Linked DNA regions of Luteibacter rhizovicinus DSM 16549. The main gene of each other region encodes a partner of the protein of the gene in region 3 in a complex. Links are inferred from orthologs where the notes say so. Each region holds a gene or a part of one and is shown on either strand. Other genes may lie near its edges.

The links. Proteins that work in one complex are often made in the same cells at the same time.
Region 1: the proteins of dnaN (region 3) and dinB are in contact, whole or in part, in a solved structure (PDB 1OK7), measured with the Escherichia coli proteins. The link is inferred for Luteibacter rhizovicinus DSM 16549 from one-to-one orthologs.
Region 2: the proteins of dnaN (region 3) and dnaX are in contact, whole or in part, in a cryo-EM structure (PDB 8GIZ), measured with the Escherichia coli proteins. The link is inferred for Luteibacter rhizovicinus DSM 16549 from one-to-one orthologs.

Annotation. Positions count from the first base shown.
Region 1 is NZ_CP017480.1:3,100,654-3,103,572, reverse strand. It holds dinB (DNA polymerase IV), read right to left. Parts: upstream 2,095-2,919; coding sequence 907-2,094; downstream 1-906. Other genes in the region: BJI69_RS14090 (segregation and condensation protein A), read left to right, coding at 2,487-2,919; BJI69_RS14100 (PilZ domain-containing protein), read right to left, coding at 414-767; BJI69_RS14105 (N-acetylmuramoyl-L-alanine amidase), read right to left, coding at 1-118. UniProt on the Escherichia coli protein: Poorly processive, error-prone DNA polymerase involved in translesion repair and untargeted mutagenesis. Copies undamaged DNA at stalled replication forks, which arise in vivo from mismatched or misaligned primer ends.
Region 2 is NZ_CP017480.1:4,729,582-4,732,535, reverse strand. It holds dnaX (DNA polymerase III subunit gamma/tau), read left to right. Parts: upstream 1-592; coding sequence 593-2,317; downstream 2,318-2,954. Other genes in the region: recR (recombination mediator RecR), read left to right, coding at 2,657-2,954; BJI69_RS21645 (YbaB/EbfC family nucleoid-associated protein), read left to right, coding at 2,314-2,637; BJI69_RS21665 (MBL fold metallo-hydrolase), read left to right, coding at 1-194. UniProt on the Escherichia coli protein: Part of the beta sliding clamp loading complex, which hydrolyzes ATP to load the beta clamp onto primed DNA to form the DNA replication pre-initiation complex.
Region 3 is NZ_CP017480.1:1,599,043-1,603,522, reverse strand. The notes cover bases 877-3,738. They hold dnaN (DNA polymerase III subunit beta), read left to right. Parts: upstream 877-1,688; coding sequence 1,689-2,789; downstream 2,790-3,738. Other genes in these bases: recF (DNA replication/repair protein RecF), read left to right, coding at 2,878-3,738; dnaA (chromosomal replication initiator protein DnaA), read left to right, coding at 877-1,477. Outside these bases: more of dnaA, read left to right, coding at 128-876; more of recF, read left to right, coding at 3,739-3,960; gyrB (DNA topoisomerase (ATP-hydrolyzing) subunit B), read left to right, coding at 4,028-4,480. UniProt on the Escherichia coli protein: Confers DNA tethering and processivity to DNA polymerases and other proteins. Acts as a clamp, forming a ring around DNA (a reaction catalyzed by the clamp-loading complex) which diffuses in an ATP-independent manner freely and bidirectionally along dsDNA.

The sequences.
Region 1 (2,919 bases), 1.5 Mb from region 3 along the record:
TGGCGGACTCACCATCCACAGTCTGAGCTATGGCGAAATTCGCCGTTACGAAAAACGCGGCAGCGAGACACTTTCCCGCAGCTTTACTGCGGAATTGTCGGCCTTCTGAGATGTTCATTTGGAAACCTCGTTGTCGCCGGATCGGCACAACGAGAATCACCGCCTTGCAAACTCCGTTATGCAGGGCACTGACGACCTATCGGTAGTCGCAAAGCCCGCCTTGGATCGTGAGTGAGCGCACGCTCGACCTGTCGTCGAGCACTCAAGACAACTGGCGGACGGCCTACGCGACGTTTCTGCTTGCAAACGTGAAACGCCCAGCCTCACGGATGCGCGTTATCGGCCATGTCATCGTCGGCAGACCTATTCGATTGGCCTGTCGAAGGCGTGAGAGCAATTGCGTTTGCCGACAGTCAGTCGTCCGTCCAAGCCTCGAGCGTATCCGCATACCCACCCAGCAACTCCCACAACGGCGCCTGCTTGTCCTCGGGGATGAGCGTGTAGGCCATGCCGATCTGCCGCGCGGAAACGCGGGCGACCATGGCTTCCATGTGGATGTGCAGGTCATGGCCGAAGACCATGTCCAGGATCCAGGTCTGGCCGGGCTCGCCGCGCCAGCCGAGCGGGCGGCGCAGCATGGCGCCGGTCGCTGAAATGTCGACCAGGTCGGTGGGGTGCGCTTCGCCGCCGCGGCTCATCAGGACCGCGGTCTGCACCTTCATCCGCGCGTGGCGATAGCGCATGTTCGAACTTTCCTTGTCAGACATCTGCTGCATTTCCATCCATTTCGGTTCCTGCTGGACCTTATACGTCGAGTTCGGCATGACCGCACCCCGCACGACTTACGTTTCGTGTCACAAACGGACACATTAGCGCAGTCGTAGGGTTCGCCCGCAACACCGGCGTTCACTCGCTTCCGCGCGTCTTCAGCACACCCGCGCGGACCAGGGCACCGGCGCCGAAGCGCTCGTTGATCCGGTCCTGCACGCCATCGGAGCGTTTTTCCGAGACCGGCGCGGCGAACATGTCCTGCTGTTCATCGCTGTGCCGGGCATCGAACCCCGAAAGCGTCACACCGAGCAAGCGAAGCCTCGGCCGTGGATGCTGGTTCCACCAGACCTGAAGCAAGCGACGTGCCACGGCATAGATATCCGGCGTCGCGTTGCCGGGAACCGGCAACTGCGCCTGCCGGCTGTGGGTGACGAAGGGCGGTTCCCGCAGCTTCACCGACACCGTCCGGGCGTCCACGCCGCGCGACCGCGCCCTCGCCCCGACCCGCTCGCACTGGCGCAGGAGCCATGCCTCGGCGATCGGCAGCTCGTCCACGTCGATGTCGAAGGTCCATTCCGAACCGATCGACACTTCCGGCGCGTCCGTGACCACGGCCCGGCGGTCCTCGCCGAGGCACAACTGACGCAGTTGGGCAGCATGACGCTCACCGACGGCCTTGTTCAGCCGCCAGGCATCCGCGCGGATCAGGTCGCCGATGGTGCGGATACCGACTTTGTGCAGGGATTCCTCGGCCACCTTGCCGACCGTCCACATGCGTCCGATCGGCAGCGGATCGAGGTAGCCCTGCACTTCCCCGGGGTGGATGTGCAGGAAACCGTCCGGCTTGGACAACTCGCTGGCCAGTTTGGCGAGCAGCTTGTTGTGCGCCATGCCGACCGAGGCGTTCAGGCCCGTACGCTCGCGAATGCTCTCCTTGACCCGGCGCCCGATCGCCTCGATCGAGGCGAACAGGCGCAGGCTGGCCGTGACATCGAGAAACGCCTCATCCAGGGAGAGCCCCTCGATCATCGGCGTGACCTCGCCGAAGACCGAAAAGACGATCTCCGAAATTTCTGCGTAGCGGGCATGGCGAGGGAAGATATAGACGCCGTCCGGGCAGCGACGGCGCGCCTCCGAGGTCGGCATGGCCGAGCGGACCCCGTAGGTGCGGGCCACGTAGTTGCAGGTGGAAACCACGCCGCGCCGACCCAGCCCGGCCACGATGACGGGCTTGCCGACCAGGCTCGGGTCGTCCAGCTCCTCCACGGACGCATAGAAAGCGTCCATGTCGACATGGATGATCGCGCGAGGGGCCTGCTGCATACCGATATTGTGCCGGAACCGCGGGACGCCCGGCAGGCAGGCCGCTGGACTTGGGCGGGCACAGGCGATACCCTGTGCTCAATCGGGTGAACTTATTCGGGCGTCGCGCCCTCACCGGTCCGTGTTTCGGGACCGTGAGCGGACCGCTCCCGACGATCTTTCACAGGCGGTGACCCTCCTGGGGTGTCCAGCGGCAATGCCCTTCGCTCGTCGGCGACGATGCGTGGCATGCCGGGCGAGGTGGCGGTATAGCCGCCGGACGGCATCGATTGTTACGTTCCTGGTCGCACTCGCGACCCTTCTGACGTGTGCCGATGACTAACGAGACAACCGAAGTTCAGGTAGTCGAAAAAACCCAGGGTGCCTTCGCAGGCGTCCCGCAGCAGCAGGAAATGCCCCTCGCGCTCGTGCGCGGGCAGCCTGTGCTGCAAATGCCGCAGGATCTGTACATCCCGCCGGACGCGCTCGAGGTCATCCTCGAATCGTTCGAAGGGCCGCTCGACCTGCTGCTTTACCTGATTCGCCGGCAGAACCTGGACATCCTCGACATCCCTGTGGCCGAAATCACCCGGCAGTACATGGACTACATCGACATGATGCGCGAGGTGATGCGACTGGAGCTCGCCGCGGAATACCTGCTGATGGCCGCGATCCTGGCGGAGATCAAGTCCAGGTTGCTGCTGCCCCGGCCACCGAGCGAGGAAGGCCTGGAGGACGATCCGCGTGCGGAGCTGGTTCGCCGCCTGCAGGAGTACGAACGGTTCAAGCGGGCCGCGGCCGATATCGAAGCCATGCCGCGCCTGGAACGCGATACCACCGTGGTGC
Region 2 (2,954 bases), 3.1 Mb from region 3 along the record:
GCAACCCGTCCCACACCGGGGTGGACGATCTCGAGCGCGAATACCCGGAGGAGGTCCGCGCCCGTATGGCGCTGTACCACTACGGGAGCGTCGACGACGGCGAAACGCTGGTCTCACGTGGCTACCGGATCGCCCGTCCGGGCGAGCGACTGCCGCTTCCGGCGCCCGAACCACCGCGTCCGACGGCCGGTTGAGGCGGTTTCGTCGTTCCGCCCTTGTCTCGCCGCACCGCTGAAGTTATCCTTCCGCTTCTTTGCCGGACAGGAAGCCGGGGAAGAGGATGTAAGTGGAGAGGTGTCCGAGTGGTTGAAGGAGCACGCCTGGAAAGTGTGTATACGCTAATAACGTATCGAGGGTTCGAATCCCTCTCTCTCCGCCAGTTTCAAACGTCTTTATGGTGACCCTGTCGGTCCCCCCGCGACGATAGTCCGTAAACTCCGCCAGGTCCGGAAGGAAGCAACGGTAGCGGACGACTCGGGTGCCGGGGTGTGGCTGGCAGGGTCATCGCCTTTTGAGGGCCGCGCTTTTCGGGCCGCGCTTTCACCCGTCCCGGGTCCTTGGCACAATCCACCGTCGTCCCAAGGTAATACGCATGTCCTATCAGGTCCTCGCACGCAAGTGGCGCCCGCGCAAGTTCGCCGAACTGGTGGGCCAGGAGCACGTGGTCCGCGCGCTCACGAATGCGCTCGACTCCGGGCGCATGCATCACGCCTATCTATTCACCGGCACCCGCGGCGTCGGCAAGACGACGATCGCGCGCATCTTCGCCAAGTCGCTGAACTGCGAGCGCGGTGAATCGGCCGATCCCTGTGGCGAGTGCTCCGTCTGCACGGCGGTGGACGCCGGCCGCTTCGTCGACCTCCTCGAGATCGATGCGGCCAGCAACACCGGTGTCGACGATGTCCGCGAGGTGATCGAGAACGCCCAGTACGCGCCGTCGCGCGGGCGCTTCAAGGTCTACCTGGTCGATGAGGTGCACATGCTCTCCAAGCCGGCGTTCAATGCGCTGCTGAAGACGCTGGAAGAGCCGCCGCCGCATGTGAAGTTCCTGCTCGCCACGACCGACCCGCAGAAACTGCCGGTGACGGTGCTGTCGCGCTGCCTGAAGTTCAACCTCAAGCGCCTGCTGCCGGAGCAGATTTCCGGCCAGATGCGCCATATCCTCGCCGCCGAAGGCATCGAGTACGACGATGAGGCCATCGGCGAGCTCGCGCATGGCGCGGACGGTTCGCTGCGCGACGGCCTGTCGCTGCTCGACCAGGCCATTGCCTACGGCGGCGGTGCCCTGCGCGCGGCCGATGTACGCGCCATGCTCGGCAGTGTCGAGCGCGGACAGGTACTGGGCGTGATCGAGGCACTCGCCGCTGGCGACGGCGCGGCACTCATGGGTGAGGCTGACCGCATCGCCTCGTACTCGCCGGACTTTGCCGGCGTGCTCGACGATCTCGCCACCGTGCTCCATCGCATCCAGTTGATCCAGCTGATTCCCGGCTATCGCGAGGAAGAGGGTGACGCCGGCCTGGCCGAGATCGCCAACCGCCTCGCACCCGAAGACGTGCAGCTCTACTACCAGATCGCCACCACCAGTCGCCGGGAACTCCCGCTCGCGCCGGATGCGCGGATCGGCTTCGAGATGGCGCTGCTGCGCATGTTCGCCTTCCGTCCGGCGGAAGCCGGGCAGGGCGCCGCGCCGTCCGCGCCTCGGGCTGTCGCGCCTGCGTCGGCCCGTGCCGCGATGCCCGCGCCGTCGCCTGCGCCTGTTGCCCCGTCGCGCGCGCCTGCCCCGGCGGCAGCGCCTGTCGCGAGCGCCCCGGCGCCTGCACCGGCCCCGTCACGCCCGGCGCCTGCCGCACCTCCGGTCGCCGCGCCTGTCGCTGCGCCGCCGGCACCGGTGGCACCGCAGGGCCCGCTGGTCCTCGGTGCCAATGGCTTGCCTGACTGGCACGAAGTGATCGAGCGCGCCAACCTGCGCGGTCCGATCGGTCAGCTGGCGCAGAATTCCTCGCTGCGCGAACTCGACGGCGAAGGCATGGTGCTGGCCTTGCAGCCCTCGCACATGCACCTGGCTGTCGAACCACTGACCAGCCAGATGGAAGAAAAGGTCTCCCAGGCGCTCGGTCGTCGCATTCGCATCCGCTTCATTGCCGATCACGGCAATCTGGGCACGCCGGCGGAGCGCCGGGCCCAGGCGCAGGTCGACGCGCAGGCCAACGCGGTCGCCTCGATGGAGTCCGACCCCTTTGTACGGACGCTCAAGCGCGAATTCGACGCGCGCGTCATTCCGCAATCGATCAAACCCGTGGAGCCAGGAACGTGAAAGGTCAAATTGGTCAGCTGATGCAGCAAGCCCAGCGCATGCAGGAAGATATGAAGCGTGCGCAGGATGAACTCGCCAAGACGGAAGTCACCGGTTCCGCCGGCGGCGGTCTGGTCTCCGTGACGATGTCGGGCGGCCACGAAGTGCGCGCGGTGCACATCGATCGCCAGGCGTTCGCCGATGATCCGGAGATGGCCGAGGATCTGGTCGCCGCCGCGGTGAACGACGCGGTGAACAAGATCGCCGAAATCAGCCGTTCGCGGCTGGGTGGCGTCACCGCCGGGCTGAACCTGCCCGCCGGCTTCAAGATGCCGTTCTGACCGGACGTCACGTCACACGATGACTAACGGCTCCCGCCTTCTCGGCGAACTGATCGATGCCTTGCGTTGCCTGCCGGGCGTCGGTGCGAAAAGTGCCCAGCGCATGGCCTTCCAGCTGCTCGAACGCGAGCGGCAGGGTGGTCTTCGCCTGGCAGCGGCGCTCGAGTCGGCGATGCGCGACGTGGGTAACTGCACGCGCTGCCGCAATTTCAGCGAAACACCGGTGTGTTCGCTCTGTGCGAGTCCGAGTCGCGATGCCCAGGTGCTTTGCATCGTGGAGTCGCCGTCCGATCTCGCTGCCATCGAAGGTGCGACCG
Region 3 (4,480 bases):
GTCAACCGCTTGGCCGCGGGACAGCGGCGGGGGCGCGGCAAGGCGAACCCCGAGGGAGGGGCGGATCGCTGGTAGACTTCGCCGTCCACCCCGCGCGCAAGCGCCCTTTCTGTGGCAAGAATACCCGATGAGTGATCTTTGGAGGCGCTGTCTCGAGCGTCTTGAAGGCGAATTGAGCGCCGAGGACGTCCAGACCTGGTTGATGCCTTTGCAGGCCAGGGAAGACGCCAGCGGGCTGCATCTTTACGCCCCGAATCCGTACTCGCTGGACACCGTCCGCGATGAGTACCTGAAACAGATCCAGACGATCGCCGAACACCTCCTGGGACATCCGGTGCCCGTGCGACTGGAAGTGGGCTCGTCCGCCGCACGAGCTGTACCCCAGCGTCCGGTGGCGTCGTCCCCGGCGGCGGCGCCTGCGCGCCCTGCCCGCGAGGCCGCGCCCGAAGCGCCCCACGTGCATAACCTCGATCCGCACTACACGTTCGATACCTTCGTCGAGGGTAAGTCGAACCAGTTGGGCAAGGCCGCGGCGATGCAGGTGGCGATGAATCCTGGTCGTGCCTATAACCCCTTGCTTCTTTATGGCGGCACGGGCCTGGGTAAGACCCATCTCATGCATGCGGCTGGCAACCTGCTCATGCAGAACAACCCGGACGCCAAGGTGCTTTACCTGCGCTCCGAGCAGTTCGTCAGCGGCATGGTCAAGGCCCTGCAGCAGAAGAGCATGGACGAGTTCAAGCGCCGCTTCCGCACGGTGGACGCGCTGCTGATCGACGATATCCAGTTCTTCGCCGGCAAGGACACGACGCAGGAAGAGTTCTTCCACACGTTCAATGCCTTGTTTGAAGCAAAGCAGCAGATCATCCTCACCTGCGACCGCTATCCGAAGGAGCTCGACAAGCTCGAGCCGCGGCTGAAGTCCCGTCTGGGCTGGGGTCTCTCGGTGGCGATCGAACCGCCGGACTTCGAGACGCGCGCAGCGATCCTCCTTTCCAAGGCAGCCGACAAGGGCATGGAAGTGTCGGAGGACGTGGCGATGCTGCTGGCCAAGCGCATCCGTTCCAACGTGCGTGACCTCGAGGGCGCGCTCAACACGCTGGCGGCTCGCGCTAACTTCTACCGTAAGCCGATCACCACGGACTTCGCGGAGGAGACCCTACGCGACCTTCTCAATACGCACGCACAGGCTGTGACCGTACCCAACATCCAGAAGATGGTGGCCGATTACTACCAGGTTCGCCTGTCTGACCTGCTCTCCAAACGCCGTGTACGCTCCCTGGCGCGTCCCCGTCAGATAGCCATGGCCCTGTCCAAGGAACTGACCGACCACAGCCTCCCGGAGATCGGGGAAGCCTTTGGCGGCCGTGACCATACGACCGTGCTCCACGCTTGCCGGACGATCCGCGGTTTCTGTGAGAAAGATGTGCGTATGCGTCAGGACTGGGAACAGCTCATCCGCATATTGACGGGCTGAGAACCTGTGGATAATAGGTGGATGGACGGAGGATGGTTTTGACCCTCGAAGTTATCCACAAGCCACCCACATGAAAGCGCCCAACAGGTCCAGTCGATATCAAACAGTAAGCAACTGAAATAGTTAAAAAATTCAGTCTTCTCCAGATATCCACCGGCCCTACTACAACCACTATAAAATCTTAAAAACTTAAAAGCAGGAGAAGGGGCGCATGCAATTCAGCATCCAGAGGGAAGTTCTGCTCAAACCTCTGCAGCAAGTGGTAGGCGTCGTAGAACGTCGACAGACCCTGCCCGTACTGGCCAACCTTCTGGTTCGTGCCTCCGGTAGCGAGGTCTCGTTCACCGGTACCGACCTCGAAGTCGAGATGGTCGCCACCACGGCCGCCGATGCGGTCCAGGAAGGCGAAATCACGATTCCGGCTCGCAAGCTGTTCGACATCGTTCGTGCGCTACCCGATGGCGCCAAGATCGATATCAAGCTCAACGGCGAACGTATCGCGCTCAACGCAGGCCGTAGCCGGTTCACCCTGGCCACGTTGCCCGCTACGGAATTCCCGGTCGTCGATGAAATCGAACTGGTCGAGCGTGTCTCGCTGCCGGAAGAAGTCCTTCGCGATCTGATGGACCGCACGGCCTTCGCCATGGCCAACCAGGACGTCCGCTATTACCTCAACGGCATGCTGCTGGATCTCCAGGAGCACACGCTGCGCTGCGTCGCTACCGATGGCCATCGCCTGGCACTCAAGGAAACCAAGCTCGAGAGCTCCGTTTCCGCACGTCGCCAGATCATCATTCCCCGCAAGGGTGTAAATGAGCTGATCGGCCTGCTCGAGTCGGGGGAGGGCACGGTCGAACTGGAGTTCGGCCGTAACCATCTTCGCGTTCGCCGCGGTGGAGTCATGTTCACCTCCAAGCTCATCGATGGTCGTTTTCCAGACTACGAAGCCGTTATCCCTCTCGGTGCCGATAAATCAGCGACGATCGAACGCGATGTGCTGAAAAGCGCTTTGCAGCGCGCAGCCATCCTGTCGAACGAGAAGTACCGCGGCGTGAAGCTCGAGCTGACGCCAGGCCGCATCAAGATCGTCGCGCACAACCCCGAGCAGGAAGAAGCCCAGGAAGAAGTCGAAGCCGAAACCGTCGTCGACGATCTGGCCGTGGGCTTCAATGTGGGTTACCTGCTCGATGCGCTGAGCGCGCTTCGTGGCGATAAGGTTCGGATCAACCTGCGCGATGCCCAGTCCAGCTGTCTTCTCCAGGAAGAGGGCAATGACGAGGCGCGTCACGTGGTGATGCCGCTTCGCCTCTGACGGCCAGGCAAGCTAGAGTTCGGCCCACGACGCCGGGGATGTCTTCGACACCCCGGCGTCGTTCGTTTTGGACGGGAACCTGTTTGGCATGAAGTTCGACTCGCTCAGAATCGCCGGTTTACGTTGCCTTGATGGGGTAACTCTGTCGCCGGCCGCCGGGATCAATGTTTTCGTCGGTCCCAACGGTGCCGGGAAGACCAGCGTGCTGGAGGCGGCCTATCTGCTTTCGCATGGCCGCTCGTTTCGTGCCGGATCGCGGGATGTTCTTCTCAAGCGCGGCGCTGCAACGCTTTCAGTGTTTGCTGAGGTCCATTCGGATGACGGGCGGATCCGGCGTCTTGGCCTTGGCCGTGAGAGCGGACGTTGGGTAGCACGGGTCGACGGGGATGCCGCTGCGTCATTGGGCGCTCTCGTCCAGGAATGCGCCGTGGTGTGTTTCGAGCCGGGCTCGCACGACCTGATCGCCGGGGCGTCGGATGAACGGCGTCGGTTCCTCGATTGGGGCCTGTTCCACGTGGAACATTCCTTCGTGGGGCAGTGGCGGCGCTATCAACGCGCGCTGAAGCAGCGGAACGTACTGCTGCGGAATGGCGGGCCGGCCGAACCCAGTCTCATCGAGCCCTGGGAATCCGAACTGGCAGGAGCGGGGGAGGCAATCACCACCATGCGCCGTGACTACATCGCGCGGCTTCTACCTCACATCCAGGGTTTTATGGGAAACGTCCTGCCCGAGCTCGGTGCGTTCGCGCTCCGCTACAAGCCGGGCTGGGACGAAACCGCCGATCTTCTAGCCACGCTGACAGAGCGGAGGCACCGCGATCTGGCTCGTGGCCACACCACGGTTGGCCCGCACCGCGCCGACTTCACCGTCAGCTTCGAGCACGCACCGCTGCGGGAACACCTGTCCCGTGGGCAGGAGAAGCTCTGCGCTCTGGCATGCCTTCTTGGGCAGGCGTCACTGCACGCTGAAATCCGCGGAGAGTGGCCTGTGGTCTGCCTCGACGACCTTGCATCGGAGCTCGATCGTACCCATCAAGAGTGGGTCGTCGCCCAGCTTCTCGGCCGTGACGTCCAGGTCTTCGTGACGGGAACCGAGATCCCATCCGCCCTCATCGAGCAGCCGGTCACTGTGTTCCACGTGGAACAGGGTGTCGTCTCGGCTTTGCTATAATCGATCGACTGTCCCGAGCCATTGCGCATCGCCCGGGACCGAAACCTGCGCCACCACCAGGCATCGCATGAACGAACCTCTCGATCCGACCAATTCGAACGCCTACGATTCCGGCAGCATCAAGGTCCTCAAGGGCCTGGACGCCGTTCGTAAGCGCCCAGGCATGTACATCGGCGACACCGACGATGGCACCGGTCTGCACCACATGGTCTTCGAAGTCGTCGACAACGCGATCGACGAAGCCCTGGCCGGTTACTGCGACTACGTCACGGTCATCATCCACCAGGACGGTTCGGTCAGCGTGGCCGACAACGGTCGCGGCATTCCGGTGGAAACCCACCCGGAAGAGGGCAGGTCGACGGCGGAAGTCGTCATGACCGTGCTCCACGCCGGCGGCAAGTTCGATGCGAACTCGTACAAGGTCTCGGGCGGCCTCCATGGCGTCGGCGTCTCCGTGGTCAACGCGCTCAGCGAAAAGCTGTGGCTGACCATCTGGCGCGACGGCAAGGAAAATCGCCAG